Regions from separate parts of the Limosilactobacillus vaginalis genome, predicted to be linked through region 2. Evidence: predicted binding sites of a transcription regulator. Region 2 holds the regulator's gene; each other region holds the start of a gene.
What was found. The regulator Rex, encoded in region 2, represses fermentation and respiration genes when NADH is low (regulators of the CRP and FNR family bind a similar motif). The targets are predictions, from matches to a motif close to TTGTGAANTANTTCACAA.
Positions count from the first base shown of each region.

Region 1 (10,449 bases), 720 kb from region 2:
TCCAAGAAACATTCGGTAACCGATAAACAACAATCTGAGGCTTAATCTGGGCATAAGTACAATATGCTTGAAATGCAGATTGATGAACGTATTGCTGATCATAGTTGATAAACTTTTGCTCTGCTAATTCATTAAAATGAACGGCATCCTTTTGGGCCAATTGATTTTGCTCACTAACAATTATTCCGAACGGGCGTGTTGCTACTAACTCAGCAAAAATATCTTCCTCATTAATCGGCGCAGTCGATCCTAAAATTGCAATATCAATTTTTCCCTTCCGCAACTGATTAAGCAGATCATGGGAACCAACCGAGGTTATTCGGAGACGGGAAAGCAAGTCACCAGAAAACTCCTCAACAATTTTAGAAATATATAATTTCCCAATAATCGGTGGCAAGCCAAACCTGATCTGCTTTTTGTTAGCACGATCAATTTCCTTTCGGGTTAAATCAATCTTGTCATTAATCAGAACAGCATTTTCATAAAGAAGCAACCCACTTCGCGTAATCATTTCATCTCGGTGAAAGCGATCCTTACGAACTAATTGGGTATTAAATTCCCTTTCTAATCGTTGAATTGCTTGGGTAATGCTCGGCTGGGAAACCTTAAATTCTTTAGCAACCCGTGTGTAATTTTTATATTTAACTAACGCAACAAAATACTGTAAATCGCGGGTATTCATTTTTGTTCCTTCCTTTTTTCGATACATAATCATATCTTACGCCATAACCAAATAGAACAGCAAGCAGATAATAACGACAAGCGTAATTTATTATCTCTGAATACAAAAAAACAGACTGACGAAGCTTAATTTCGTCAGTCTGTTAGTTAATTTTCTATTCAAAAGTTTGAGTGGTTGGGCAACAGAGTCAAGAACTGCTCGCCAGGAACTTGCTAGAGATAATAGACAACAGAGCCAAAATATGTTCGCAGGGAAGCCCCTATAGACAACAGACTCCCTCCCAGATGCTTTCAGCATCCAGTCGGGAGAAATTGTTGTCTTACGGGCCTTCTTTACCTGCTCGCACTCTATTTTAAACGTGCTTCGCTCGAGTTTCCTAGAGCTAGCAACCTCCTTCCCCAGTAGCTAACTGAATTCTGTCACCAACAAGTTGGTAGCCATAACTCTAGTTAGCCTTGTGAAGGTTCACAGACGAAAACAAGTTTTCTGGTTCACTCTTTAGGCGCAAGACGCCTTCGTCAGGAGAAATTGCTAGCTTTCCGGAAACTCTTTGGAGCGAAGGCACTCTATTTAATTACCACATTCCCAGTACTTTCATCCAGAGGCTTCCGATACCGATCCAAACGACGATGTAGAAGATCCCGAGGACAAAGTTGAGTGACCACCACTTGGATTGTGGAACGTAACCAGAACCGAAGAGGACTGGTGCAGGGCCTGAAGCGTAGTGGGTGGTAGATGCCATTAAGTTACCGAAGAACCCAAGCATCAAAGCAGCTAACATTGGTGGAACATTAGCAGAAATTGCCACTGCCAAGAAGGCACTGTACATTGCAGTAACGTGGGCAGTTGAACTAGCAAAAAGGTAGTGGGAGTAGAAGTAAACCACAATCAGGATGATTAATACTAATACCCAGTTCATTCCGTGAAGTGAGCTACCAACAGCCTTACTCAACCATGGAATAAATCCTAAGCTTGTTAATGAACCAGCCATCATAACCAGAACAGAGAACCAAGTCAATGTGTTCCAAGCACCGGTTTCATGCAAAACATCTTGCCAACTGAGGACCCCAGTTAAGAGAAGCAAGCCTAATGCGATGAAGGCAGCCAAAGTTGCATCGACACCAATAAAACTACCAACAATCCAGAGAGCTAATGCCAATACAAAGATTACGGCCATCAACTTTTCAGGGAGAGTCATTGGTCCCATTTCTGAAAGCTGATTTTCAGCCCATTGCTTGGCGTTTGGTGTTTCCTTAATTTCAGGCGGGTACATCTTGTAGATCAGCCATGGTACAACGATTAATGAAATAACACCTGGTACCAAAGCAGCTAAGAACCAGCCAACCCAGGTAACGTTAACACCATTACCCTTAGCAAGAGTTTGAACTAGCGGGTTAGCAGCCATCGCCGTCATGAACATTGCGGCGGTAATCATGTCACCATGGTATTCAGCGAAGATTAAGAATGAACCAATCTTCCGCGAGGTGCCCTTCTTTGGATCTGATCCAAATGATTGTGATAATGATTCAATAATTGGGTATAAAACACCACCGGCACGAGCAGTGTTACTTGGAGTAGCTGGTGCCAAGATTAGGTCAACCCCAATCAGTGAATAAGCTAAGCCAAGTGTTCGCTTACCAAAGGCCTTAACAAAGTTCAATGCAATCCGCCGACCAAGTCCGGTCTTGATAAATCCACGGGCAATGAAGAATGCCATTGCGATCATCCAGATAGAAGCATTTCCAAAACCAACGATTGCCTTTTCCATTGGTACAGTCTTTGTCAATACCGTTAAAGCAAACGCAACAATTGATACCCCACCAATTGGTAATGGTCGAGTAATACATGCAATGATCGTTGCAACGAATAAGGCAAAAATATGCCAACCAGCAACCGGAACTGCAGCCGGCTTAATTGGGGTCATAAACCATAAGATTAGGCCAACGATAACAGGCCAAATGAACCCCTTATAATTTACACTTTCTAATTTTTTCATCTTTCCGTCCCTTAATTAAATAGTAATAATTGCTTGCGGTGGTTTCTCACCACCAACTGTTGCTATTTGTTTACAAACTCCGTGCGTACAGCGCAACTTGTTGACCTGCTTGACGACCAAAGACGATCGTTTCAGCAATGGAGTTACCCCCAACACGGTTGTTACCATGAAGACCACCAGCTACTTCACCAGCAGCGAAGAGTCCCTTAATGATGTCACCATTACCATCAAGCACTTGAGTCTTTGGTGTGATGTGAATACCACCCATTGTGTAGTGAATAGCAGGTGCAATGTGGATAGCGAAGAATCCTGGATTAGTAATGCCACGATCCATCCCCGTTGTCCGACCGAATTCAGCATCATCATGGTTTTCAACCGCTTGATTCCAAGTTGCAACGGTTTGCTTTAGGTTGCTTGGATCCACATTAATCTTCTTTGCAAGATCTTCAATCGTTTCACCATGAACAACTAAGCCAACTTTGTCATAGAATTCAATTGCCTTAACGTGATCACGAATTCCTTGGTCAAGAATTAAGTAGGCACTGTGTTCTGGTAAGGCTGTAATTGCATTAGACACAATCTTCCGGGTATTCAATTCGTTAACGAATCGCTTTCCCTCAGCGTTTACTAGAATTGCGCCTTCACCACGGACTGCTTCACCGATCAGGTAAACGTGGGGATTATCCTGCTGAACCGTTGGGTGGACTTGAACCAGGTTCATTTGCATTAATTCAGCACCAACGTTTTCAGCTAACTTCAAGCCGTCACCAGTAGCACCCGGTTGATTGGTTGTCTTGTAGCTTTCAAGATCTGGGCGGAACCGCTTAATGTATTCCTTTGAAGCACCAAAGCCACCAGTAGCTAAAATAACAGCCTTCGCATTAATAATCTTAGTGATCCCGTCAGCATCAACCTTAACGCCATTTACGCGACCATCATCAGCTCGCCGTAATTCGGTAACCTTAGTCTTGTTAAATACCGGAATATCTTCTTGAGCAACAACTTTCAATAAGCTCTTTACCAAGAAGCCACCAATTGGCGCCATACTTGCTGGACGGTGGGTCCGTTTTTTAGACATTCCACCAGTAATGGTAATATCATCAAGCTTAATGTCATGATCAGCTAACCAGTCAATTGCTGGAGCAGTATGGTAAACGAAGTAGCCTAACATATCTTTATCGTTGAGCCGGCCACCGTCTTTATATGTTTCATGATAAAAGTCAGCAACGTTATCAATCACGCCATGGTGAAGTTGAACATTGGTTTCAGCAGCGTTCATTCCAGAAGAAGCACGGTTAGTATTCCCACCAAGCTCTTCTTCCTTTTCAAGTACGGCAACCTTCATCCCCAATTCATTTGCTTGAATAGCGGCTGAAAGACCAGTTCCACCAGAACCAATAATTACAACGTCATAGTCGTTTTCTAACTTGCCAACAGATGTTGGTTGAAATTCTGCCATTACGTAGTTCTTCCTTTCAATATTTAGTTAGCTTTAACCCTAGTCCTTACGATCAACGTTGGTCATCTTGAGCATGTCCATCCATTCATCGTATTGTTCTTCGGTTACCTTGCCAGACTTCAAAGCAGCTTCCTTCAAAGTGCTTCCTGCCTTATCAGCAGCTTGAGCAATCTTGGCGCTGTCGTGGTAACCAATGTGTGGTGATAATGCAGTAACAGTCATGAGTGAGTTATCAACTAATTCTTCCATCCGTTCTTCATTAACGGTCATGCCATGGATCATCTTGTCAGCAAAGCCCATGATTGTACCAGTCAATAAGTCAGCTGATTCAAGGAAGGCATCAATTAATACTGGCTTATAAACGTTCATTTCAAAGTTACCTTGTGATGATGCCATTGTTACAACAGTATCATTACCGAATACCCGTAAAGCAGCCATCGTTACCGCTTCAGCTTGAGTTGGGTTAACCTTACCAGGCATGATTGATGAACCAGGTTCATTAGCTGGAATGTTTAATTCACCGTAGCCGGCACGTGGACCAGAACCCAAGAAACGAATATCTTGAGCAATCTTGAACATATCAGCAGCTAAGCTCTTCAATGCACCGTGAACAACATCTAATCCAGAGTGGTTAGCTAAGCCGTAGAACTTGTTTGAGTCGGCTGTTAAGTTTAAGCCGTATACTTCACTAAGCTTTTCAGCAATCTTCTCTGGCATCCCTTCAGCAGCGTTCAATCCGGTACCAACTGCGGTTCCACCAATTGCTAATTCGTTTAGGGTTGGTTCAAGAGTCTTAATGTAATCAAGATCATGTTCAAGCGCAGCAACGTATCCTGATAGTTCTTGACCGAAAGTCAATGGAACAGCATCTTGCAAGTGAGTCCGACCAACTTTAACGGTCTTCATGTACTTATCTTGCTTTGCCTTTAATTCGTCAATCAAGTGTTGAACAGCTGGCTTCAACTTATCAAGAGCTTCCAAAGCAACAACGTTCATTGCTGTTGGGAAGGTATCGTTAGAACTTTGCCCCTTGTTAACATCATCGTTTGGTAAGATTTCGATGTCAGGGTTAAGTTGGTGAGCCTTATGAGCAACTACTTCATTGGTGTTCATGTTGGTTTGTGTACCAGAACCAGTTTGGTAAACCTTCAATGGGAAGTCTTTACGTAATTCTTCATCGCTCAAAGCTAAGAGTTCGTCAATTGCTTGAACAATCAAGTTACCCTTTTCTTCAGAAATAGCATTTGTTTCCATGTTTGCTTGGGCAGCTGCCTTCTTAATGTTCAATAAAGCACGAATAATGGCTAATGGCATATACTGACCAGTTGGGAAGTTGTTTCGACTCCGTTCTGTTTGTGGTCCCCATAATGCATCTGCAGGAATTTGAACTGGACCAAGAGTATCTTCTTCAGTACGGTATTTTGTCATTGTAAAAGCCTCCATTGTCTAAAAAATCGTCTGTTTGTGAAAAAATACACATCAATTACACTATTATCCTAACGCGGAATAATATCCATAGTCAAACCTTTAGAATGTTATAATTTTCACTTATAATAATTTCCCGAGCATTGATTATTACTGACTTTGTAACCAACCATCGAATTATTTTCACAAACTTGATAAACAAAAAATCTAGTCAATTTTTCTCAAAAAACTAACTAGATTTTTATTGCTATTAAGATTAAAATCACAAAGTTATTAGACAGAATCAGCTAATTTTTGTTGTTAGTTATTCTTATCAATCGTTACTTTTTCCATGACAATATCTTTCTTCGGCTTATCCATGCTATCACGCTTAGCTTGACTAATTTTCTTGACCACGTCCATCCCGGTAATTACTTGACCGAATACGGTGTGCCGATGATCTAGCCATGGAGTACCGCCAACCTTGGCATAATGGTCAATAATTTCTTGAGGATAACCGACAACCTTCATTTGTTCAATCATATTAGCCGGTACATGTTCGTTAGAAACAATAAAGAACTGACTTCCATTGGTGTTTGGGCCAGCATTAGCCATCGAAAGCGCCCCGGTAAAGTTAAACAATTGATCAGAGAATTCGTCCTCAAAGGCTTTGCCGTAAATGCTCTTACCACCACGACCTGTTCCGGTTGGGTCTCCTCCCTGAATCATAAAATCAGGAATTACCCGGTGAAAGATTACCCCATCGTAGTAACCTTTTTCTGCTAATTGAACAAAATTATTAACGGTCTTTGGTGCTTGTTTCTCAAATAATTGAATTTTAATTTCACCAAGGTTTGTTTTGATTATTGCTTGCGGTCCCTTCACAGACGCAAGCTCTAATTGTGGATACTGCATCTAATTTCCTCCTTCATTTTACTCATGACTTATTCTGAGCACACAAGCGCCCTTAATATCACCACGTTTAACGTATTTCAATGCATCAAGTGCCTTTTCAAGCGGGTATTCGGTAACTTCAGGATGAATATTAAGACGATCGGCTAATGTTAAGAACTCTTCCCCATCACGACGAGTATTACTTTCAACACTCGTTAGCGTCTTTTCATGGAAGAGGTGTTTTTGGTAGTTCAGGGTTGGAACATCTGACATATGAATTCCTGCCATCGCCAACGTTCCTCCTGGGATTAAGCTTTCCAATGCTGGCAAAACGATGTCCCCTACTGGAGCAAAAATAATTGACGAATCTAGCGGAACATCCGAAAGATCATATGCGCCCTTAGCAGAAACACAGCCAAGCTGAAGAGCAAACTTTCGAGCATCAGCACCCCGAGTAAAGACGTGGACTTCTACTCCCTGAGCTAATGCAATTTGCGCTGTTATGTGGGCAGAACCGCCAAAGCCATATAAACCTAAACGGCCACCTGCAGGGACATTAGCCCGTTCATAAGCTCGATAACCAATGATTCCAGCACATAATAATGGCGCTGCTTCTAGATCATCAAACTTCTCGGGAATCCGGTAAGCAAATCCTTCCGGTACGGTAACATACTCAGCGTAGCCACCATCATGATCCCAGCCGGTATAAACTGAATGCGGGCATAGGTTTTCATGACCGGAACGACAGAACTTGCAAACACCACATGCATGACGGAACCACGGAATCCCAATCCGCTCACCTAGTTCAAACCGTTGTGTTTCGGGTCCAAAAGCAACTACCTTACCGACAATTTCGTGTCCAGGGGTAACGTGCTCATGATGAACCGGTAAATCGCCTTCTGCCACATGTAAATCAGTATGACAGACACCACAAGTAAGGACCTTTACTAAGACCTCCCCGCGTTGTGGCTTTGGAACTGGCTTAGTAACAAGCTTTAATGGAGCATTTTCACCATCAATTGGACCGGGAGTGGTTACTTCCCATGCACGCATTGTTTTTGGAATCTCAACTTGATTACTCATCTTCAAGACCTCTTTTAATTAGCTTTCTGTAAACTATTGTAGTCCTTTTTGTATATTTGTGAATTAATAAACAATAAAATTATTGATACTGTTTAGCAATTTCTGCTGTTAAGGCAAACCATTGTTTTTGTAACTGGTTAGCATTGAAGCCGCTATTGATTGTCTGATCATCCTGAGCAGCTAATTCCAAGCCAGCAGTTCCGCCAATATCATCTACAATCCCCTTGCCATTGCCGTCTAAAACTTTAGGTTCAGTCGGACTTAGTCGATAGCGTCTGATTGGCGTTGTTTTCTCAATTAGAATATTGAACTGCCAAGAATCACCAAAATCATATTCAAGTGTTAAGCGATCACCCTGCTGAGCCTCCCCTAACCAGTGGAGCGTGATATTCTCTCCGCCATCAAGGTACGGCAATTGGTAATTCTTCTTGTTTAGTTGAAGGTTATACAGGTGTGAACCAGTTGCCCCAAAACTGGCCATAATGAAGTAGCAAAGTTCATCAAGCCGGGTTTCGCCACTAAACTGAAGTCGTCGCCACATACTCGGCTGGTAATCCGCTAATTCAACTTTTATTTGATATTCAATTTTGCGGTAATGGTGTGCATGCTTTAATGAAGAACGCCGGCGGGTAAGCTCAGATTCTGCACTATGCAGCATTCTCTCTAACCGGTAACCTTCCTTAGCGGGCGTTGCATTATCGATTGCTTGATTTAATGCTTGGCTAAACTGATCAAAATCAGCATCAGCAAACAGAGCTTGCCGCTTGAGGAACCGACCGAATTCCCGAAAGGCGGCTCCCATCCCCCGATACTTTGAAGTAGTTAATCGTTCACTATTGCGTTTGCCATAATCATAAACGTAATAATAAATTGTCGAAATATCATCCAGAATCGTCTTCCCGTCTTCTGCAAGGTAAGATAAGTAATCCGTTGCGTAATCAGTATCCCGATCGATAATTTGATCGCTCTTCCCAAGTTGCTCCAGTGAAGAACGGTAATCCTGAATAATCTCCTCACGAACTTCTGACTCATTCATGACATCATTGAGTGATTCAGAATGATAAAGATACCGTCGATTATGTTCATTAAGCTTAGGATGTGCTGGAACAGCGAAATTATTAATTACGTAATTCTCAAACAGTTCCGTTGCTGTTTGAACCTCGTTTGTTTTAACATCCTGCAGTTTTAAATTTTTCATTAGTGCAAGTGAGATTGCCGGATTACTGGGATCATCATCCCACTGAACAATATCAGGCCGAGTTAACAGGTTTTGAAAAATCTGCAACCGCTGTTGAAGTGCAGGAACAACTGGCCGAACAAATTCAACCTGTTTCAATTGTGCATCACGAATCATCCGAACTTTAACTCGTGGTACCGGGAGAACTTCCAGCAGCCGAATTAGCTCACGCTTAAATGTTGCGGTAAAAGCCCGTGGATCGCTAAACTGCTGGGGATGACGAACTATCACCGGTAACGATAGAAGGTTATTCATTACAATCATAAAATCGCCGGTTACCCTAATCGACCAGGCATCGGTGCGCATCAACCGTTGTTCATCAGCTAGCCTTGTATTTGCATGGAGATGCTGAGCAACATTATTTTCAACAGCAATTAACACCATCATCACTCCTTCTTCTAAAACGGGCTTGAATTTATTATTTTTAGCAAACAGACCCACGTTTTATCTCTACCGTTTCCTCTATCTCCATTGTGACAGAATGGCTAAGTGAAAACAAATATTCTAGACAATAAGGATAAAACTACTAAAATAATTTAAGAAAACGTGAAATATTAAAGGAGTAACGAAAATGCTTGATTCCGGTAAACTAGATATTTTTGATCTCAAGAAAATCAAAATTAATCGAACAGCAAAGGAGTTAGAAGAAGCGGGAAAAGAAATGCGAACTAAGGTAAGCAGCGAACAGCTAGCCGAATTTGTCCCCGTTCACCGTGATGCTGTCGCCGCAATCAAGAAAACAGAATCTAAAATGATTCAAGAACTGCTGCCCCTTCGTCACGAACGAATGCTGGCTAGCAAGTTTGCTTTCTTTCGCGGAACAGCAGAATTAATGGAACAGGATCTTAAAGATCAGTATCAAAGCCATATTCCATTGATTATTTGTGGAGATGCCCACGTCAATAATTATGGTTTCTATGCTTCCCCAGAGCGTCAATTAATCTTTGGCCTGAATGATTTTGATGAATCACGGATTGGCAATTGGGAAAGCGACCTTAAACGTCTTCTGGTTAGTGCTCGCCTAGCTGGTGAAGAAAACGGCTTTAGCGACGAACAGCTTGACTCCGTTCTTCACCTAATTACAAAGACCTACCGCCATAGTATTAAGCACAATGATAAGCTGAGTCTTTTCCAACGTCTCTACTCTTCATACGAAATTCATGACATGATCGCCGCAATTGATACTCTGAACAATAGTGCTAGCCAAATGAATGAAATCCTCAATAAAATTATTAAAAAGAGCAGTCGAAGCAACTCAGAGCAAATCGTCAAGAAGATGACGAAGCTTAACGAAAACGGTCAGTTAAGATTTAGTGAAAATGCTCCCCGCGCTAAACATGTCAATGCAGAGAAGTATGCAGAAATCCTTCAAGGCTTTAACCATTACCGGAATAATGTACGTCAAGACATCCGCATCTTTCTCGGCAATTTCAGCATTACCGATATTATTCGCTACAGTGTTGGCGTTGGTAGTTTTGGGACTCGCTGCTACCTGCTTCTCCTCACTGGTAACGAAGGCAGCCATTTAGTTCTTCAAATTAAGGAAGCAATGCCCCTTCGTTATAACCTGCTCCGTTTACCAACAGCAGAAGCAATTAAAAATGGCGTGTTAGCAGGACGACGAATTGTCACAGCGCAACGAACCCTCCAAGCTTCTTCTGATCCATTTCTTGGTAGCACATCATTTGGCGGAC
Region 1 covers NZ_CP104399.1:1,536,508-1,546,956, forward strand. The annotation lists gene N4627_RS07760 (LysR family transcriptional regulator) at 1-682, opposite strand, end outside; gene N4627_RS07765 (anion permease) at 1,257-2,678, opposite strand; gene N4627_RS07770 (flavocytochrome c) at 2,749-4,137, opposite strand; gene N4627_RS07775 (class II fumarate hydratase) at 4,177-5,565, opposite strand; gene N4627_RS07780 (peptidylprolyl isomerase) at 5,863-6,456, opposite strand; gene N4627_RS07785 (zinc-dependent alcohol dehydrogenase family protein) at 6,475-7,518, opposite strand; gene N4627_RS07790 (plasmid pRiA4b ORF-3 family protein) at 7,598-9,142, opposite strand; gene N4627_RS07795 (DUF2252 domain-containing protein) at 9,327-10,449, shown strand, end outside.
Region 1: a site for Rex is predicted at 5,600-5,617, ahead of N4627_RS07775 (class II fumarate hydratase). Genes of this name have one in related genera too.

Region 2 (10,449 bases):
CTTTCCTTAGCCAAACACAACTTGAGAAAAGCATTCCACCCACCCAACGGCAGGTCGGTCATTTTATTGCCGTTGCCCGTCTTACAAAGGTTAAACAACTTGATCAATTAATTAACGTTATCATCCGCCTTCATGAAGATTTCCCTAAAGTACAACTAGATATTTACGGCTATTCTGATGGTTGGAATAATTATCAAACAGTGAACGAACTTAAAAAGATTATTAATAACCAAGGTGCTGATCACTACATCCATTTCTGTGGTTATCAACATGATCTTACTCGAGTCTACGAAACTGCCCAAGCTGAAATTCTAACAAGTCAGTACGAAGGATTTGCCATGGCACTATTAGAAGCGCAAGGGCATGGTTGCCCAGCAATTAGTTATGATATTAACTATGGTCCCACTGAAATTATTGATAATAATATTAGCGGGGAACTAATTCCGGCTAATGATTGTGATGCCCTTTACCAAAGTTTGCGCCAACTACTGGTTGATCCTGAATTATCTCATCGGTACACACAAAATGCTCAACATGCCGCTGCTAAATTTTCCCTTAACGAGGTTGCTAAAAAATGGCAGGATTTTCTCAAAAAAGCTTAATTAAATAATTTTTCTTACAAAAAATTGGATTAACTGCTTTAAAGCAAAAAGACTATCAGCCCTTTCATTCTATAACAAAGGACTGACAGTCTTTTAATTAATTAGATTTAATTTGTGATTAGCGAAATTACATCATGCCACCCATGCCGGCACCGCCTTGTGGTGCAGCAGGAGCTTGATTATCCTTTGGTTCTGGCTTATCTGCAACAACGGCTTCAGTTGTAAGAAGCAATGCAGATACTGAAGCGGCATTTTGAAGGGCAGACCGGGTAACCTTAGTTGGGTCAACAATTCCGGCTTCAACCATGTCTTCAAACTTACCGTCAGCAGCATTGTAACCAATTCCTGGCTTTTCGCTCTTCAATTGGTTAACAATAACTGAACCTTCAACACCAGCATTTTCAGCAATTTGCCGAACTGGTGCTTCTAGAGCTGCCTTAACGATTTGAACACCAGTAGCCTCGTCACCAGTTGCTTCAACCTTATCCAAGGCTGGAAGAACATTAACTAATGCAGTACCACCACCAGGAACAAATCCTTCTTGAACAGCAGCCCGGGTAGCGTTCAAAGCATCCTCGATCCGGTACTTCTTTTCCTTCATTTCAGTTTCAGTTGCGGCACCAACACGAACAACGGCAACTCCACCAGAAAGCTTTGCCAAACGTTCTTGAAGCTTTTCCTTGTCAAAGTCAGAGGTTGCTTTACTGATAGCTTGCTTAATTTGGTCAACCCGTTCAGCGATGGCTTCCTTAGCACCAGCACCATCAACAATTGTAGTGCTGTCCTTAGTAACCGTTACCTTGTTAGCTTGGCCTAATTGATCAACAGTAGCGTCCTTCAAGTTCATGCCAAGGTCATCAGAAATAACAGTACCGCCAGTCAATACAGCAATATCTTGTAATTGAGCCTTCCGCCGGTCACCAAAGCCAGGAGCTTTAACAGCAACAACATTAAAGGTCCCACGAATCTTGTTCAAGACAAGGGTTGGAAGAGCTTCACCAGTAATGTCATCGGCAATAATCAGGAGAGCACGGCCTTCTTGAACAACTGATTGAAGAAGTGGCAAAATGTCTTGGATGTTGCTGATCTTCTTATCGGTGATCAGGATGTATGGGTTGTCCAAATCAGCTTCCATCTTATCATTGTCAGTTACCATGTATTGTGACATGTAACCACGGTCGAAGCTCATCCCTTCAACAACGTCAACACTTGTATCAACACCACGGGAGTCTTCAAGGGTGATAACACCATCATTACCAACCTTTTCCATGGCATCGGCAATCAACTTACCAACTTCCTTGTTGTCAGCAGAAATGGAAGCAATTTGGGCAATGTCGTCCTTAGTCTTAACATCATGTGACATCTTCTTCAAAGCTTCAACGGCTGCCCGAGTAGCCTTGTCAATTCCACGACGAACACCAACTGGGTTAGCACCAGCAGTAACATTCTTCATTCCGGCATTAACGATTGCTTGAGTCAATACAGTAGCAGTAGTAGTACCATCACCGGCAATATCGTTAGTCTTGGAAGCTACTTCAGAAACAAGCTTTGCCCCCATGTTTTCAAAGTGGTTTTCCAATTCAATGCTCTTGGCAATTGTGACACCATCATTAGTAATGGTTGGTGTGCCATAGCTTTGTTCAAGGACAACATTCCGTCCCTTTGGACCCATAGTAGTCTTAACAGTATTTGCTAACTTATCAACACCATGGAGCATTTCGTTCCGGGCGTCTTCAGAAAACTTAATTTCTTTTGCCATATATTATTCACCTCAAAATTAAAATCTGTAACGTTTTTGATTAATCCTGCTAATTAGTCGATTACGGCTACGAGATCCTTTTCATGAACAACGAGGTACTTCTCACCGTTGTATTCAACTTCATTTCCAGCGTACTTATCAAAGAGGACCCGATCGCCTTCCTTAACAGCTGGTGCTAACTTTTCACCATTGTCTAATGTTCGGCCAGCACCAACAGCAATAACCTTACCTGTTGTTGGCTTTTCCTTAACGTTTGAAGCAAGAACAATACCACCGACTGTCTTTTCTTCTTCAGTTTCAGCTTTAAGAACCACGCGATCTCCTAATGGTTTTAACACGTTAATCCCTCCATTTTGATAATCAAAAGTTAATTTAGCACTCTCATCTTCCAAGTGCTAATTACATTTTCTACTATACCATTTTTAGAGTTGATTGCAACCAATATACCTTTCAGACGATGCTAACTAAAAAGTCGCCGGCAATTACATTTAGCGTAACCACCGACGATTTTATAATTTAGTTTGTTTTTTCATCATGATTATTTTCAGCATAATTCTTGATGAAGTAAATTAATGTTTGGAGCTCATTTGTCAAATCAATATTTTGAACCTGAACATTCTTTGGAACTGAGAGACGAACGGGCGTGAAGTTCAAGATTCCCTTTACCCCAACACTAACTAATTGATCCGCAACTTTTTGGGAAGTTGAGCTTGGAACAGTCAAGATCACGGCATCGATCTGTTGTTCTTTAATCTGCTTTTGCATTTCACTTGCTGGATAAATTGGAATCCCGCTCTTTACAGTGTTTGCTAATTCAGGCTTAGTATCGAACGCTGCGCTAATCCGTAAGTTAGTATCTTGATGGAAATTATAGTTAAGAAGCGCACTCCCTAATGAACCGACTCCAACAAGGGCCACGTTAGTAAGAGTATCCTGATTTAGGATCCCCTTGAAGAAATTCAACAGGCTCTCAACATCGTAACCATAGCCCCGCTTACCCAATTCACCAAAATAAGAAAAGTCACGACGAATAGTTGCGGAATCAACCTGAACCGCCTCTGAGAGTTCCGTTGATGAAACCCGTCGCTTATTTGCACTTAATAGTACGCTAAGGTAACGGTAATAAATTGGTAAACGCTTTGCCGTTGCCTTAGGAATTTTCTTGGTAGCCATTCTTTGTTATTCCTCCTACGATATTTTTATATTATTCAACATTAGTGAGCTTATATTTTCTACTCAATTTTGCTAGTTTGTGAAATCCAATTCTCTTATTATTCTAGCAACAAACTCTCTCATTGTGAACACTCAAACAAAATTATTTTCAAAATTTTTTCATTTGCTTAATCATTAACGTAATTTACAAGCTAAACTTTGTGAAATCAAGGCTAACCAGCGTATAATGGAAAAGTACATCTTTTGAAGAACGAGGTAAACAAAATGATTCTTTTGCAAGCCAATAATGTAATGCGTCGTTTTGGCGCTGATGTCCTCTTTCATGACATTAATCTCCAAATTCAGGAACATGGCCGGACAGCCCTTGTCGGTCGCAATGGTGCCGGGAAAACGACCCTCTTAAAAATGATTGCCGGAATCACTAACCCCGATGAAGGGACAATTTCTAAAAGCAAGGATCTAACTATCGGTTACCTGGCTCAGGATCAAGGGTTAGATAGCCAAAATAGTATCTGGGCCGAACTTGATCTAGTATTTGCTCCTCTCCATAAAATGGAAAAGCAAATTCACCAGTTAGAAAACCAGTTAGCTTCACTCGATCCAGCAACTAAAGAATTCCAGCTAACAACGGAAAAATATTCTCAGCTCCAATCTACTTTCAAGAAACAGGGCGGTTTTGAATACGAGTCACGAATGCGGGGAATCTTAAAAGGATTTGGGTTTGAAGAAGCTGACTACCAAACTGCGATCAATTCCCTATCTGGAGGACAAAAGACAAAACTAGCCCTTGCTAAAATTCTTTTGCAGTCCCCTGATCTTTTGATCCTAGACGAACCAACAAACCACTTAGATATGAACGTTCTTGCATGGCTAGAAGATTATCTAAAGAGCTATCAGGGCGCACTGCTTGTCGTTTCTCACGACCGGTACTTCCTTGATCGAGTTGTTTCTGATATTTACGATCTCGATAACCATACGTTGCGTCATTATACTGGCAATTACACCCAATTTATGCAGCATAAACAAGAATGGCTTACTGCTGAATGGAAGCACTACGAACAACAGCAAAAGAAGATTGCAAAGCTTGAAGACTTTGTCAACCGCAACATTGTTCGGGCTTCAACCACAAAACGTGCTCAGGCGCGTCGGAAACAACTAGAAAAAATGGATCGGATGGATCGTCCCGAGACTGACGATCGGTCAATCCACTTCCATTTTCACAGTGATAAGGATAGTGGTAACGAAGTCCTGGATGTTGACCGCGCAGTAGTTGGTTATAATGATCAAAAGCTTGCCGGGCCGCTTTCGTTTTCCGTTCGTAAGCCCCAACGAGTTGGAATCATTGGGCCCAACGGAATCGGTAAATCAACCCTGCTAAAGTCAATTTTGGATCGGATCCCACTGATTAGCGGTTCGATTAAACTAGGCGCTAACTTGCAAATTGGTTACTACGATCAGGAACAGCAGCAGCTTCATCCCGAAAAATCTGTTTTAAATGAAGTTTGGGACGATCACTCAAACGTTCCTGAAAAGGATATTCGCTCCCTACTTGGTAGTTTTCTCTTCGTTGGCGATGATGTTTATAAACTTGTCCATGACCTTTCCGGTGGCGAAAAAGCTCGCCTAGAGCTAACTAAGCTTTCTTTTAAACCAATCAACTTCTTAATTCTTGATGAACCAACGAACCACTTAGATATTGATAGTCGTGAAGTCCTTGAGAACGCAATCAACGAGTTCTCTGGCACGGTACTATTTATTTCCCACGACCGATACTTTATTAACCAAGTTGCCACGGATGTTCTTGACATGAGCGCTACCGGAATTAAGCATTATGAAGGTGACTATGATGACTACCTTGAAGCCGTCAATAAGGAATTAGCTTCAACTGCAGGACAGGATGAGCAACAAGTAAACTCAACAGCTAAGCCCAAAAAATCCAGCGCTCAACAGTCTTACCAGCAAAGTAAGGAAACTCAGCGAGCCCGGCGAAAGCTTCAGCGACAAGTTGACAAGTTAGAAGATCAAATGGCTTCCCTTGAAGAACAGTCACAAGCAATTCAAGAGCAGATGAGTCAACCAGAAGTTGCTACTGATATTGGACAACTCGCGGATTTGCAAAAACAACTGAATAAGTTAAATGAACAGTCTGAAGAAGTCGAGTTGGAGTGGACTAATGCAGCCGAGGAGCTAGAAAAGTTTGATCAAGAAAATAGTTGACTTTTAACCAAGAAGAAAGTAAACTGCAATCAAATGATCCAAGTAGGAAGTTCCAGAGAATAGTGGTCATCGGCTGAAAGCCACTTACATAATTCCGAATCCTAATCATTATTAATCCAACACGTAAATAATATTTTTGAAAAAGAGTAAAGCATGTCTTTGAACGAGGATGGTAACGCCGTAACTGGTGCCTCGACTTAGGCATGTTTTTTGTTTAGAAGGGATGGTTAATATGGGAAAGCAGCATCAACGCATTGTTGTTAAAGTTGGGACAAGTAGTTTAATCTACCCCAACGGTCAGGTTAATTTACGGACAATTGACCGCCTGGCGTATACTCTTGCAACGCTGAATCATCAAGGTTACGAAATGGTTTTAGTTTCTTCAGGTGCGATTGGTGTTGGCCTTGCCAGTCTCGGCTTAACAAAGCGACCAGCTGAAATTGCTCAGCAACAGGCCCTGGCCGCAATTGGTCAAACCGAGTTAATGCGGATCTATTCGCAACGATTTCTGGATTATCAGACTAAGGTCGGACAAATTTTATTAACCCGAGATGTCCTTGACTACCCGGTTAGCCGTCAGCACATTCTTAATACGATCGAAACTCTTCTTGGTGATGCGGTTGTCCCAATTATCAACGAAAATGATCCAGTTTCAGTTGATGAGCTGGATCACCACACTACTTTCAGTGATAACGATGAACTCTCTGCCCAAGTTGCGACTAAAATTAAGGCTGATCTGTTAATCGTTCTTTCTGACATCGATGCCTTTTATAATCGTGATCCGCATAAATTTACCGATGCCCAACCCATTCGTCACGTTAATCAAATGACTTCAGAACTTGAGCAAGCCGCAAGTGGTAGCAGTACCCAATTTGGCACCGGTGGGATGGTCACTAAGCTCCGCGCCGCTGCCACTATTATGCAAGCTAACCAGCACATGGTCCTTTGCAACGGCCGTGATCCCAAAATCATCTTCCAAATCCTCGACGGTAGCGAAGAAGTGGGAACAAGGTTTGGAAAATAGAGTGCGAGCCAGCAAAGAACTTGCGGAAAGCTAACAATTTCTCCCGACTAGATGCTGGAAGCATCTGGGAGGGAGGTTGTTAGCTCTAGCAAGTTCCTGGCGAGCAGATCTTGACTCAGTTGCCTAGAACCTTAGCTCGAGGAAAGTCACGGCGAACACATTTCGACTCAGTCGCCTAAAACACTAGCTCTAGCAAGCCCTGGCGAACAAAGACTACATAACAATAGGAGAAAACTCAAAATTCAACCAAGGAGGATCATATCATGACATCACTCAATCAAATCGGTAAACAAGCGCAAATAGCTGCACGACAATTAGCAATTCTTGATACTGCATCTAAAAATAAGGGCCTAATTGCAATGGCTGATGCTTTAATAGCCAATCAAACTGCTATTCTTACAGCAAATAAACAAGACTTAGCTAATGCTAATGAAATGCCAAAGAAGTTTCTTGACCGCTTAATGCTCAACGAACAGCGAATCACTGACATGGCAAATGGTCTTCGTTCTATCGCCCAACTTTCCGATCCGACCGCGCAAATTGACCGGGGATGGATTAGTGCTGACGGATTACAAATTATTCAACGGCGAGTTCCATTGGGTGTCATTGGGATTATTTTTGAAGCCCGACCAAACGTTACTGCTGATGCTGCTGGTCTTACTTTTAAAAGTGGTAATGCGGTAATTCTCCGTGGCGGTAAGGAAGCATTACAAACTAACCTGGCAATTGCCAAGGCCCTTCGCGAGGCTCTTACCCAATCCGGGCTTCCAGCCGATGCTATTCAAATGGTCGCTGATCCAAGCCATCAAAGTGCTCAGGAAATGATGAATTTAACTAAGTATATTGATGTCCTCATCCCCCGAGGTGGCCGCGGCCTGATTCAACGAGTTGTTAAAACTGCAACCGTTCCGGTAATTGAAACAGGAGCCGGTAACTGTCACGTTTACGTCGATCGTGATGCCGATCTTGAAATGGCAACTGCAATTGCGGTTAACGCCAAGGTTCAACGCCCATCCGTCTGCAACGCTGCTGAAAAGCTACTAATTCATCGTCAGGTAGCTTCAACCTACTTACCAGTGATTGCTAAAGCATTAATCAAACACGGTGTTCAACTTCGCGGTGATGAAGCGGCACGGAAAATTGTTCCCGAGATTATCCCAGTAACCGCAGAAGACTGGGACACTGAGTACAATGATCTCATTATGGCGGTTAAAGTTGTTGACAGTCTTGATGCTGCAATCACTCACATTAATGACCATAGTACCCATCACTCCGAAACAATTATCACTAATAACTTAGAACGAGGACGGAAATTCCAGGAGCAAATTGACTCTGCGTGTGTTTACGTTAACGCTTCTACCCGGTTTACGGATGGCGGAATGTTTGGCTTCGGTGCTGAAATTGGTATTAGTACCCAAAAGCTTCATGCTCGTGGACCAATGGGGCTACACCAGTTAACAACGATTAAGTATGAAATTACCGGTAATGGACAAATCCGGAAATAAAAAAAATGTGAGCTTCAGAGTTCGGCTTTACCGAGCACTGGAGTTCACATTTTATTTTTACACACTTATCTTTACTTCATTCGCCCATACATTAATCCCGGTTCTGCATTCAAATCCATTCCGGCACGATCACCGTGTTGGTAGCACATATATCCAGCAGCACCAATCATCGCTGCGTTATCACCACATAGTTTCAATGGTGCCTGGAGCATCGTTACGTCTGGATGGTACTTATGCATGTCATGGTCTAACCGAGAACGAAGGCCATGGTTAGCAGCAACACCGCCAGCTAAGATTAGCTGTTTTACCGGATAACGCTCAAGAGCCCGCATCGTTTTTTCTGCTAACACGTCAACAACGCTTTGTTGGAAGCTGGCTGCTAAATCATACTTATTTAGTTTTTCACCCCGTTGATCCGCATTATGAACCGTATTAATAAAGGCACTCTTTAAGCCACTAAAACTAAAGTCATAGTTTGCCTCTTTTTCCATTGCGCGTGGGAAGTGAAAAGTATCTTCTCCCTTAGCTGCCCATTCATCGATCGTTTTTCCTGCAGGATAATTAACTCCAAGAACCCGACCAATCTTATCATAGGCCTCACCAGCAGCATCATCACGCGTTTCACCAATGATTTCAAATTCATGTTCAGCCTTCATGTAGACCAACTCTGTATGACCACCTGAAACAAGCAATGCCATTTGTGGATACTTAAACTCGCCAACATACCGAGCAGCATATAAGTGACCAGTCATGTGGTTTACCGGAACTAATGGTAAATTGTGTGCCCACGCAATTGCTTTAGCTGCAGTAACCCCAATTAATAATGAGCCGACTAGTCCCGGACCATAAGTAACCGCGACAGCTGCTATATCGTTATATGAAACATTGGCCTCTGCTAGCGCCTGATCAGTGCATCGGGTAATCCACTCAATATGGTGCCGACTAGCCACCTCCGGAACAACACCGCCAAATCGTTGGTGGCTATCAATCTGAGTGGCAACAATATTTGATAAAATCTTAGTGCCGTTTTCAACAACCGCGACACTTGTTTCATCACAGCTCGTTTCAAATGCCAAAATTAACGTTCTTTCTGCCATAACTAAGTATTTTCCCCTCTACTTTGCAATTTTACTTCCATCTCAACCGCGTCTTCTCGGTTATCAATATAATAGTGCGATTTGATATTGGTTTGATGAAATCCTAGTCGTTCATACAATTTTCGTGCTCTTAGATTATGAATCCGCACTTCTAGTGTCATTCGCGGATAGCCATGGTTGCCAGCATAAGTCTTTAAAATTTGAATCAAATTAGCACCGATTCCTTGATCCTGATATGCCGGACTCACACCAATATTGGTAATGTGGCTTTCGTGTTTATACCAATTAAATGAACAACCAGCATAGCCAACTACCTGCCCATCGTAGACCGTTACAAGATACAGTCGATCGTGATCCCGCTCCAGTTCAATTTGAAAAGCATTTGCGTTCCAAGGAGCCGTCCCGTAAATCAATTCCTCAATTCTAATAATTGAAGAAATATCGGTGAACCTTGCACGGCGAATGGTAAACTGGCGTCCATTGATTAGCTTCGTTTGCTGTTCAAAAATTAATTGACCAGCTTCCTGATGATGTTTAAGCCAGTTCTTAAACTTCGCGAACATAATTTTGCCTAGTCTCACCTGGGTGAAGCTTTTGCCAATTGGCTTCCGCTTCTGTAATCCGTAGATAATGTGGAATCATCGAATCAATATCCGTAACTGGCTGAGCATCTTCTCCAGCAAGTGCTAACTGGTAAGTCGAAGGGATGGCAAATGGTCGTGGGGCTAACTTAATATTGGCTGGCATTTCTCCCATTGTCTTCTCAATTCGCTCAGTTAAGTGCCCAACTAATAAAATTGGTTGCTGTAATTGAGCAAGTTGCTGCAGGAGTTCCTTCATTGCCAAATGTTGATCGGGAATCCGATTAACTAATTTTCCATCTTGCCACTGGTATACGCCTGCAAAAACGTTTCCGCGCCGGGCATCGAAAAATGGCACAATTACTTCTTTAGTTGTTGGAACAACATTCCGCGCTAACACTTCAAGACTCGAAATACCTACTAACTCCTTCTTCAAGGTGTCAGCGAGTACCTTAGCGGTTGAAACTGCAATTCGAATGCCAGTATACGAT
Region 2 covers NZ_CP104399.1:376,685-387,133, reverse strand. The annotation lists gene N4627_RS01760 (glycosyltransferase) at 1-602, shown strand, start outside; gene groL (chaperonin GroEL) at 730-2,361, opposite strand; gene groES (co-chaperone GroES) at 2,415-2,699, opposite strand; gene N4627_RS01745 (redox-sensing transcriptional repressor Rex) at 2,878-3,534, opposite strand; gene N4627_RS01740 (ABC-F family ATP-binding cassette domain-containing protein) at 3,799-5,751, shown strand; gene proB (glutamate 5-kinase) at 5,975-6,775, shown strand; gene N4627_RS01730 (glutamate-5-semialdehyde dehydrogenase) at 7,039-8,280, shown strand; gene tsaD (tRNA (adenosine(37)-N6)-threonylcarbamoyltransferase complex transferase subunit TsaD) at 8,352-9,377, opposite strand; gene rimI (ribosomal protein S18-alanine N-acetyltransferase) at 9,380-9,940, opposite strand; gene tsaB (tRNA (adenosine(37)-N6)-threonylcarbamoyltransferase complex dimerization subunit type 1 TsaB) at 9,924-10,449, opposite strand, start outside.

Region 3 (10,449 bases), 440 kb from region 2:
GGTTTCTTAGGCTTGTTGCATATGGATGTAGTTCAAGAACGGCTTGAACGAGAATTTAACCTTGATTTAATTACCACAGCGCCATCTGTTACTTACCATGTTGACTTAGCTGATGGAACCACAAAAGAAGTGGAAAACCCGGCTGAAATGCCAGATGCTTCATCGATTAAGGACATTAAGGAACCTTATGTGAAAGCTTCAATCATGGTTCCAAATGATTATGTTGGACCGGTAATGGAGCTTTGTCAGCGAAAACGGGGAATTTTTGAAACGATGGAATACTTAAGCGATACGCGGGTAAACGTAATCTATCATATTCCATTGTCAGAAATTATCTTTGACTTCTTTGATAAGCTGAAGAGTTCGACTCGTGGCTATGCATCTCTTGACTATGAAATTGACGACTATAAGCCAAGCAAGTTAGTGAAGATTGATATTTTGCTAAATGGTGATAAGGTTGATGCATTAAGCTTTATTGCCCATAAGGACTTTGCTGCAGAACGGGGTCGTGATATTACTTCTAAGCTTAAGAAGATTATTCCACGGCAAAACTTTGAAATTCCAATTCAGGCAGCAATCGGCTCAAAAATTATTGCCAGAACTAATATTAAGGCTTACCGGAAAGATGTTACTGCACGAATTCATACAGGTGATCCTGATCGGCGAGCTAAGCTACTTGAAAAGCAAAAGCGTGGAAAGAAGCGGATGAAGGCCGTTGGTAAAGTTGATATTCCTCAGGAAGCCTTCATGGCGGTTCTGAAGACCGATGAAGAAGTCGACGAGAAGTAAATTATTATCAATATAAAAAAGGTTCAGAGTTCGTAACCGATTCGAACTCTGAACCTTATTTTAGTTTATTGTTAATGATTAGCGAGTTTCCGCATTCCCGGCAATGAAGACATAACGATGAAGCTGAGAATGTAAAGTGCTGATAAGAAGCCCATTGTTACTCCTAATGAATAATGGTCCATCAGCAATCCAATAACTACTGATGAGAATCCACCAATTGCTCGACCAACATTCATAATGATACTGTTAGCTGTAGAACGAATGGCAGTTGGGTAAAGTTGACTGATAACTGCACCATAGCCGCCAAACATTCCGTTAGAGAAGAAACCAATTAATGCACCAGCAAGAATGAGGGCAATTGAACTTTGGACCATGAGGATGGTGAACATTACCGTAGCAGAACCAAGAAGGAAGATACCGAAGGCCCAACGTGGACCCCAATTATCCATTACTGTCCCAAAGACCATCATCCCAATACTCATTCCAATGATGGTAGCAATCATCCAAATTGATGATCCCGAAACGGACAGTCCTTGTTGCTTTTGCACAATTGATGGTAGCCAGTTCATTAGGCCAAAGTATCCAGCAATTTGAACAATTGTCATTACCATTAAGCCAAGGGTTTGCAGGGCTAATCGTGGTGTAGCAAAGAGACGACTCACAGAAATTCTTTGGTGATTAGCGATTGTCTTTTTATGGGCGACAATAAATTCTTGACTTTCGTGAACGTGACGCCGGATGAAGAAAGTTAGAATTACTGGAATAATTCCTAAAAGAAAAAGCGCGTTCCAACCAAAATTGGGAATGATGTAGGCTGCCATTATAGCAGCAAAAATTGCACCAACCTGACCACCGATGGCCGCAACAGAAGTCAATCGACCAATAAGGTGAGGTTCAAAATTTTCAGCAATTAATGCAATTCCTACACCATATTCACCACCGGCACCAATACCAGCCAGAAAACGGCAAATGTAAATTGCTGGCAATGAGTGGGCGAAAAACATTGCGGCCGTTGCCAAGGCAAAAATAAAGATCGTGTAAGTGAATGTCTTTACACGACCGATCCGATCACCGACAAGGCCGAAAATCGCACCGCCCGCTAACATTCCAAGGTTAGTAATAGAACCAATCCACCCAGCAGCCGTACTTGAGATATGGAGGCTGGCGATAATTGGTGCAAGGGCAAATGACAAAAACATAATATCCATGTTTTCTAATGAAAATCCGGATGCAGTAGATGCTAGGACCCATTTCTGGTTTTTAGTCATTGCTTGGCCGACATGATTACTTGTCTGTTCCATATTTAATTCCTCCAAAATGATGCTCACTGACATCGATTATTTTGCTTTAGGATTATTAATCCCTATTTGACAACGTATTATACACGCCTTAACTTAAAATGCAATTAAAAGTTTAGCGATTGAGTTGAAAAGGTGGTGTATAATATGAAATATTGATTCGAGGGGGTTATGGAATGAAGAAAAACATTTGGCGCCAGGTTAGAGATGTTCTTTCCCTTATTATCGCTGCAATTTTACTGTATTACATCGTTACCTTTTTAGACAGTTTGATCAAATAAAAATTGAGGATCGCGATAACATAACACACCGTGATCCCCAAGTAGAAGTATTTAGCGAAAGTGATTGCAGAATCACCTTCTTTTATATTATAACAATATTTTTGACAATTGTTATGTAATATAGCTATTATTTACAACAAAATTAATTTTCATCTTATTATTGTCTTATTACCAGTAAGTACTAATTGAGATTGCCTTAATCGGTAAATTAAAAGTGCTATAATAAAAACAACAATGAGTATCGGGAGGAATATTTTAGTATGACTACAAGAATCTTTACTGCTGAAGAACTTGCAAAATACAATGGCCAAGATGGCAACCCAGCTTATGTCGCAATTGATGGAACAGTTTATGATGTCAGTAATGTTCCGGCTTGGCGTAACGGTAAGCATCATGGCAACTTAGCAGGTCATGACGTCAGCGCTGCAATTCAACGCTCACTTCATATGAAGCGGGTTCTTGAAGATTTGCCAGTTGTTGGTAAATTTACCGGTGATCCTGAAGTTTAATCATTTTTAAGTTAATCCATTTAAACTAAAACAACCTAAGATTATTCTCGTTTTGAGTTAATCTTAGGTTGTTTTTTAACTATATCGGTTTTTAAGCTAATTTCAGGTAGTCTTTTAAGTATTCTGCGAGACCATTATGTTCGTTGTCAATTGGGGTCACGTCATCTGCAATTGCCTTAATTTCGGGAATTGCATTATTCATTGCAACACCACGACCAGCAGCGGCAATCATTTCTTGATCGTTCTTCTCGTCCCCAAAGGCAATAATATGGGTACGGTCAATTCCGTACTGCTTAGCAATATAGAACATTCCTGATTCCTTATGAGTACCGCGGTGAATTAGTTCAAGAATATTATACGGGCCGCCCCATACCCGAGGTTCAACGAAGTCACCGTATTTTTCGTTGACAGCTCGGATAATTTTCTTTTTACTGCCTGGCTGATATTCAATTGTCATTGCGATTGGATTGTCACTGAGATTCCTTTTACTCAGTAATTGACTGGGTTTAAGACGGTTAGGAAGAAATTCAGGGACGTCCTTAGTTGCCTGGTTCGCCCAGAAATGATCCTTACTTTCAACGGTAATGGTATCAATTCCCAATTCGTCTCTATGTGCCAGAAGGTCTAACGCTAATTCTTTTGTTAATTCAATTTCATATTCTTTATCCCAGTTTTGGTGGGGAATATGGGTTAGCGCACCATTGAAGTTGACCATTGGCGTTTGAATGCCGATTTGATCGTAAATGTGTTGAGCAATTCGGTAAGGTCGTCCGGTGATAATACTAACAATGTGGCCGTCTTTGGCAGCACTCCGCAACGTATTAATTGTTTCAGCGGTTAATTTTGACCGATTATTGAGAGTAGTTCCATCTAAATCGATGGCAATTAGGTGTTGATCCATTAAGCGTGTCACTTCCCTTTATTACGAATAATTAACTATTATACCTGGAATTAAGAAAAAGTTAAATGAATTCCAAGAATGCTTCCGGGAAATGTTTAGGAACGGGTTAAAATAAGTTATAATTTGTTTAAGATTAAATTGATGGAGTGATTAAGAGAATGCAGCTACCAAGTGCATTTAAAACTAAGTATCAGCGACTATTGGGGGATGAGGCCCCAGCTTTTTTAGCAGCGTTGAACGAACAAAGCCTTAGTGGTTTTCGGGTTAACCCGCTGAAAGATGGCTTGCCGCAGAAGACAATTAGTCAGGCTAAAGGGAAAGTGCCGTATGTACCTACTGGATATTATGGTCAAGTTAATGGAAAGTCCTTGGATCATGTTACTGGCTGGGTATATAGTCAGGAACCTTCTGCAATGTATGTAGGAGAAGTAGTTGATCCGCAACCAGGAGAACGGGTTCTCGACCTCTGTGCAGCGCCAGGAGGAAAATCGACCCACCTAATTTCTTTAATGAAGGATCAAGGATTATTGGTTGCTAATGAGATCTTTCGGAAACGGGCCCTAATTTTAGCGGAAAATTTGGAACGGTGGGGCACTCGTAATACAGTGGTGACAAATGAAAGTCCAGAAAAACTTGAAAAGCAGTTTCCCAAGTTTTTTGACCGGATATTAATTGATGCTCCATGTTCTGGCGAGGGGATGTTTAGAAAAGAACCAGCTGGGATTGAGTACTGGAATACAGATTATCCGGCGGAATGCGCTAATCGTCAGCAAAAAATTATTGCTTCAGCGATCAAAATGTTAAAGCCGGGTGGAATTTTGGTTTATTCAACTTGTACGTTTGCTCCGGAAGAAGATGAACAAAATGCTAGTTGGATTCTTAAAAATTATTCTGAAATGCAAATGGAGGAAGTTAAAGCTTACCCGGGGATGGATCATGGTCGTCCAGAATGGGCAGATGGTAATCCAGAATTAGCAAAGGCAATTCGTCTTTTTCCTCATCATATCAAAGGTGAAGGACATTTTGTTGCCAAGTTCCGTTATGGTACTCCTGTTGCTGAAAAGCCTTTACGGAAGAAGCGGCGAAAGAAAAAGCACTCAAATTCATATGCTTTAACTAAGGATCAGCAAGAATTATTTACTAATTTCCAGGATTCGGTTATTCCTAATTATCAACCTACCAGATTAGTTTTGTTTGGCGAGCAGCTATATGACTTGCCAGCTGGAATTAGTGAAATTGATGATCTTAATATTCTCCGGCCAGGATTACATCTTGGAACATTTAAGAAACGACGATTTGAACCATCACTAGCATTAGCCTTAGCGTTAACGCCGACTGAAGCAAAAAAAACGCTTGAATTGAGTGAAGAGCAGTGGCGTCAATACGTCCACGGTGATACGATCACAATTGATAAAGAGTTAGCTAGTGGCTGGTATTTGTTAGTTTGCGATAAGCACTCCTGTGGATTTGGAAAATTAGTGCAAAAGACGGTGAAAAATTTCTATCCAAAGGGGTTAAGATTTTAGAGGAGTTAAATAAAATGAAAGAAAAACAAGCATTTCATGTTAATGGTTATTTAGGATTATTAATAGCAATTCTTGGCGGATTGGTCGGTCTCTGGCTTATATATAGCGGCTTTCGCTTTGGTCACCTGTTAAGCATGGTAATCGGGGTTGTGTTAGTTGTCCTTATTTTAGTTCTTTCAAGTAGTCTAACGATTATTCAGCCTAACGAAGCCAAGGCATTAACGTTCTTTGGTAATTACATCGGAACAATTCGTGATGCTGGATTATTTATGACGGTACCGTTTACTGATAAGGAACCGGTTTCTCTTCGGGTGCGGAACTTTAATAGTCAAATCCTCAAGGTTAATGATTCAAAGGGGAATCCGGTTGAAATTGCTGCGGTAATTGTCTTCAAGGTAGTTGATACTGCCAAGGCACTCTTTTCGGTTGATGACTATGAACAATTTGTTCAAATTCAAAGTGAGTCAGCTATTCGTCACGTTGCCAGTGAATACCCTTATGATACATTTGAAAATGAGGATGCATTAACGCTTCGAAGCAACCCAACTGAAGTATCTGACCGGTTAGCAAGCGAATTACAGGAACGGTTAAATGTTGCTGGGGTAAAAATCGTTGAAACGCGGTTGACCCACCTTGCTTATGCAACCGAAATTGCTAGTGCAATGCTACAAAAGCAACAATCGTCCGCAATTTTATCTGCCCGCAAGATTATTGTTGAAGGAGCAGTATCAATTACTGAGGATGCAATAGATCGCTTGGCTAAGGAAGCAAATCTAGAATTAACGGACGAACAGCGTTTGCAAATTATTAATAACATTATGGTGGCGATCATTAGTGAACGGGGAACGCAACCAGTAATTAATACCGGAACACAACAATAATTGGAGTTAATAAGCGCATGTTATATCTAACAATCTTAATGACCGAGCGGGTCGGCTTTGTTATTATTTGTGCTTTCCTCTTGGTTAACATTCCAGCGTTTCGTCGCTGTCTCTTTGCCCAAACACTGACGGCAAAGCTCCAATTAGTGGTAATATTTTCTTTATTTGCAATTATGGCAAATATTACGGGGATTGAAATTGACCCGGCTAATGAACTGCATAATAAAGTTTTATTAACGGCTGTTTCTCATGATTATTCGGTTGTCAATGCCAGAATTCTTGCAGTAACTACGGCGGGAATTGTTGGCGGACCATGGGTTGGTGGTTCAGTTGGTTTGATTGCTGGTCTTCACCGGGCGTTTCAAGCTGGATTTGCCAGTGAGGCTTGGTTTTATATTCCTAGTTCAACACTGATTGGGTTACTGTCTGGTTATCTATATAAGGATAAAAATAGTTCATTTACTGTTATGACACCGTGGCGAAGCTTTGTTGTTGGTTTGTCGATGGAATCAATTCAGATGATTTTCGTCTTTCTGTTTAGTCCAACGGGGTGGTTATTGGTTCGTTATATTGCGGTTCCAATGATCTTAATCAGTTCGCTAGGGACATCAATTTTCATTTCGATTATTACGATGTACCTTCGTCAGGAAGAAGAAACCCGGGCTACGCAGACCCACTCGGTACTGAAGTTAACCAATCAAACGTTGCCTTATTTCCGTAACGGTCTTAATGTTAAATCAGCCCAGCAAGTAGTTCGGATCATCAAAAAATACACGAACTTTGACGCAATTAGCATCACTGATCGGAATACGATCCTTGCCCATATTGGTGCGGGGAGTGATCATCATATTTCGGGGGAAACAATGGTGACAACGCTCTCTGAATCAGTCATTCAGAGCGGTCAGGTAAAGGTTGCACGAAATGCTGAAGAGATTGGCTGTTCCCATATCGACTGTCCCTTACAGGCATCGATTGTTGTTCCGTTACGGGTTGATGATAGTGTGGCCGGAACTTTAAAAATGTATTACACCGATAGTTGGAAGCTAACGCCGGTTGAAATTCAATTGGCAACCGGTTTGGGAGAAATCTTTGCTAACCAAATTGCTTTAGGGAATGCCGAAATGCAGGCTAAGTTGGTTCGTGATGCCGAAATCAAGTCACTGCAGGCACAGGTTAACCCGCACTTTTTCTTTAATGCGATTAATACGATTAGTGCAATGATGCGACGAGACAGTGATAAGGCGCGTCAGTTGCTCCTGCAGTTAAGTACCTATTTCCGCTCAAACTTAGTCGGTGCTCGAGAAACGCAAATTACTTTAGCTCAAGAACGTCAACAGGTTAATGCCTATCTTAGTTTGGAAATGACTCGCTTCCCAGATAAGTACGACGTTCAGTTGCATACAACTGTTAGTGATGATGTTTTACTGCCACCGTTTACGATTCAGGTTTTGGTGGAAAACGCATTAAAGCACGCGTTTGGGGAACGGAAAATCGGTAATTACGTGATCATTGATGTCTATCAGCAAAAAGACCGGTTAATAATTACGGTCAAAGATAATGGTCAGGGAATCTCACCAGACTTGATAAAGCGTCTCGGCCAACAGGCAGTCCCGTCTAAGCATGGTTCAGGGACTGCGTTGCATAATTTGAACCAGCGATTAATCGGGTTGTATGACAAGAAAAGCGGCCTTCACTTTACCAGTAGTAATCAGGGGACAACAGTCAGTATCTCCATTCCATTTACCAAAAAGGGAGGACAAGTAAATGAAAGTCTTAATTGTGGATGATGAACCATTAGCACGTGACGAGCTTAGCTACCTATTAGAACAAAATGACCTGATTGACGAAATAAATGAGGCTGATGGAATTAATTCTGCTCGCGAAGAAGTGGCAAATAATCGGCCGGATTTAATCTTCTTGGATATTCAGTTGGATGATGGTAGTGGGATGGCATTTGCCAAGAGCTTGAAGAAAAAGAGAAATTGTCCCTACATTGTTTTTGCCACTGCTTATGACCAATATGCATTAGATGCCTTTGAGGCGGACGCAATCGATTATGTTTTGAAGCCTTTTGAAGCAGAGCGGATTAATGATGCCGTCAAACGGGTCGTTAGACTAATGGATAACCAGAATGGCAGTCGAGGAGTAACTGTTCAACAAAGAAATCCGCGAATTTCACTAACTAATGATGAACGAACAATTGTCATTCAGAAGCGAAATATTCTTTATATTCAAGCACAAGCGGGGAAAGCTATTGTTCATACCGAAGATCAGGAGATCGTTAGTAAGCAAACTCTCAATAGTATTATTAATTTGTTAGATCCTAACAGGTTTATTCGGGTTCACCGCAGTTTTGTTGTTAACCTTAATAAGGTTCATGAACTGCAACCAAGTTTTAATCATACTTACGAACTAACTCTTGATGACGGGAGTAAAGTTCCTGTGAGCCGGTCATTTGTTGCTACCACCAAGAAGGCATTAGGAGTATAGTTAGCAAATTAAATTCCTGCGATTATACTTTAATAGTTTTAGAATATTAAAAAATAAGAACCGGGGCAGAAAAATATTTTGTTTTTCTGCCCCGGTTCCTGTTAATCATTCGATCAGTAATGTACAAAGTAGATGGAAGATAGTAAAACAGCTGTTATAACAGTAAATTAGAAAAGAATTAGTAAAGGATTAATGGTTAAAGATCGATTGATATAGTAACTAATTGTAAATAAATTAACAATCTTGAGGGCATTTCATCTATTGGTTAGGGCATCTCATCCTTAAATATGGCTATTTAAGTGTGAAATTCAACACAAATAGTAAAAAAAGTGTAAATTAAATAACTGAAGAGGCACTGTGAAAACGGTACCGAACAAAATTTATTTTTATTTCTGTGGGAGGGAATAAGTTATGGAAAAGGACAAACAACCTAAGGATTCCAACATTTATGTTCAAATGGGAATCTTTGCTGCTATTTTATTTGTTTCTCAATTGATCTCTGATCTTTTTCCAAAGAGCTTTGTTGTACCAACTCCTTTAATTGGTATGGTATTGCTTTACATTCTGTTGGCTACTCATATTGTTAAGCTTCACCAAGTTGCTAAGTTTGGTGACTTTATGATCGGACTAATTGCATTCCTGTTCGTTCCATCAGGTATCCAATTAGCTGCTCACCTTGACATCATGAAGAAGGAAGGACTTCAAGACGTTATCGTAATTATTATTGCTACGATTATCATTCTTGTTGTTATTGCCTACGTTGGTGCCCTTGTTATGAGCATTCACCACAAGATCACTGGTACTAAAGAAGACTAGGGAGGCACAATAATTATGGCTAATACGATTGTTACAAATCTAGCATTACCATTTACTGGTATCTTCATTTCATTGATTGTTTACCTAATTGGTATGTGGTTAACAAAGATTAGTAATGGATTCTTCCTTTTTAACCCATTACTTGTTGGGATGGTACTTGGTATCGTTGTCTTAGCAATTTGGGCTAAGGGTACTGGTTCCACTACCGCTGCTGTTTACAAGAAGTTCTACCTTCCTGGTGGTAACATGATTTTCTGGTTCTTGAACCCAGCTACTATGGCCTTCGCTATTCCAGTTTACCGTGTTAACAACATTTTCAAGAAGTACTGGTTCGATATTATCGTAATCTGCTTCGTTGGTGGATTTATTTCATTGTTCCTTATCAACCTTGTATGTAAGTTATTCGGCCTTTCTGCCGCTTCAACTGCATCAATGTTGCCACAAGCCGCAACCACTGCTGTTGCCATGCCAATTGCTGCTGGTGTTCATGGTGTTCCAGCCGTTACTGCAATGGCATGTATCCTTAACGCCGTTGTTATCTATGCTTTGGCCGAATTCCTTATTAAGGTTCTTGGTTTGAAGAAGATTTCAGCTGTTGCTACTGGTTTAGGTTTAGGTTCTGCAGGGCACACCGTTGGTTCTGTTAAGGCTCTTTCACTTGGTGAAATTCAAGGTGCCATGGCTGGTGTTTCTGTTCTGATTATTTCATTAGCAATGGATATCTTGGTTCCAATCTACGCCCACTTATTCATGTAATTTAATTTATCATTAAGGAGAAACTGAATTATGTCAAAAAATCATCAAAAAGTTGTTCTTGTTGGTGACGGACAAGTTGGTTCAGCTTATGCTTATGCATTAGTTCAACAAGGGTTGGCTGAGGAATTAGCAATTGTTAACTTGTCAAAGGAACAAGCTGAAGGTGACGCCCTCGATTTAGAAGACGCAACTGTTTTCACTG
Region 3 covers NZ_CP104399.1:812,298-822,746, forward strand. The annotation lists gene lepA (translation elongation factor 4) at 1-789, shown strand, start outside; gene N4627_RS03975 (MFS transporter) at 861-2,090, opposite strand; gene N4627_RS03980 (cytochrome b5 domain-containing protein) at 2,629-2,877, shown strand; gene N4627_RS03985 (Cof-type HAD-IIB family hydrolase) at 2,969-3,778, opposite strand; gene N4627_RS03990 (RsmF rRNA methyltransferase first C-terminal domain-containing protein) at 3,937-5,304, shown strand; gene N4627_RS03995 (SPFH domain-containing protein) at 5,319-6,185, shown strand; gene N4627_RS04000 (sensor histidine kinase) at 6,203-7,972, shown strand; gene N4627_RS04005 (LytR/AlgR family response regulator transcription factor) at 7,950-8,675, shown strand; gene N4627_RS04010 (CidA/LrgA family protein) at 9,087-9,491, shown strand; gene N4627_RS04015 (LrgB family protein) at 9,507-10,247, shown strand; gene N4627_RS04020 (L-lactate dehydrogenase) at 10,278-10,449, shown strand, end outside.
Region 3: a site for Rex is predicted at 8,899-8,916, ahead of N4627_RS04010 (CidA/LrgA family protein). Genes of this name have one in related genera too.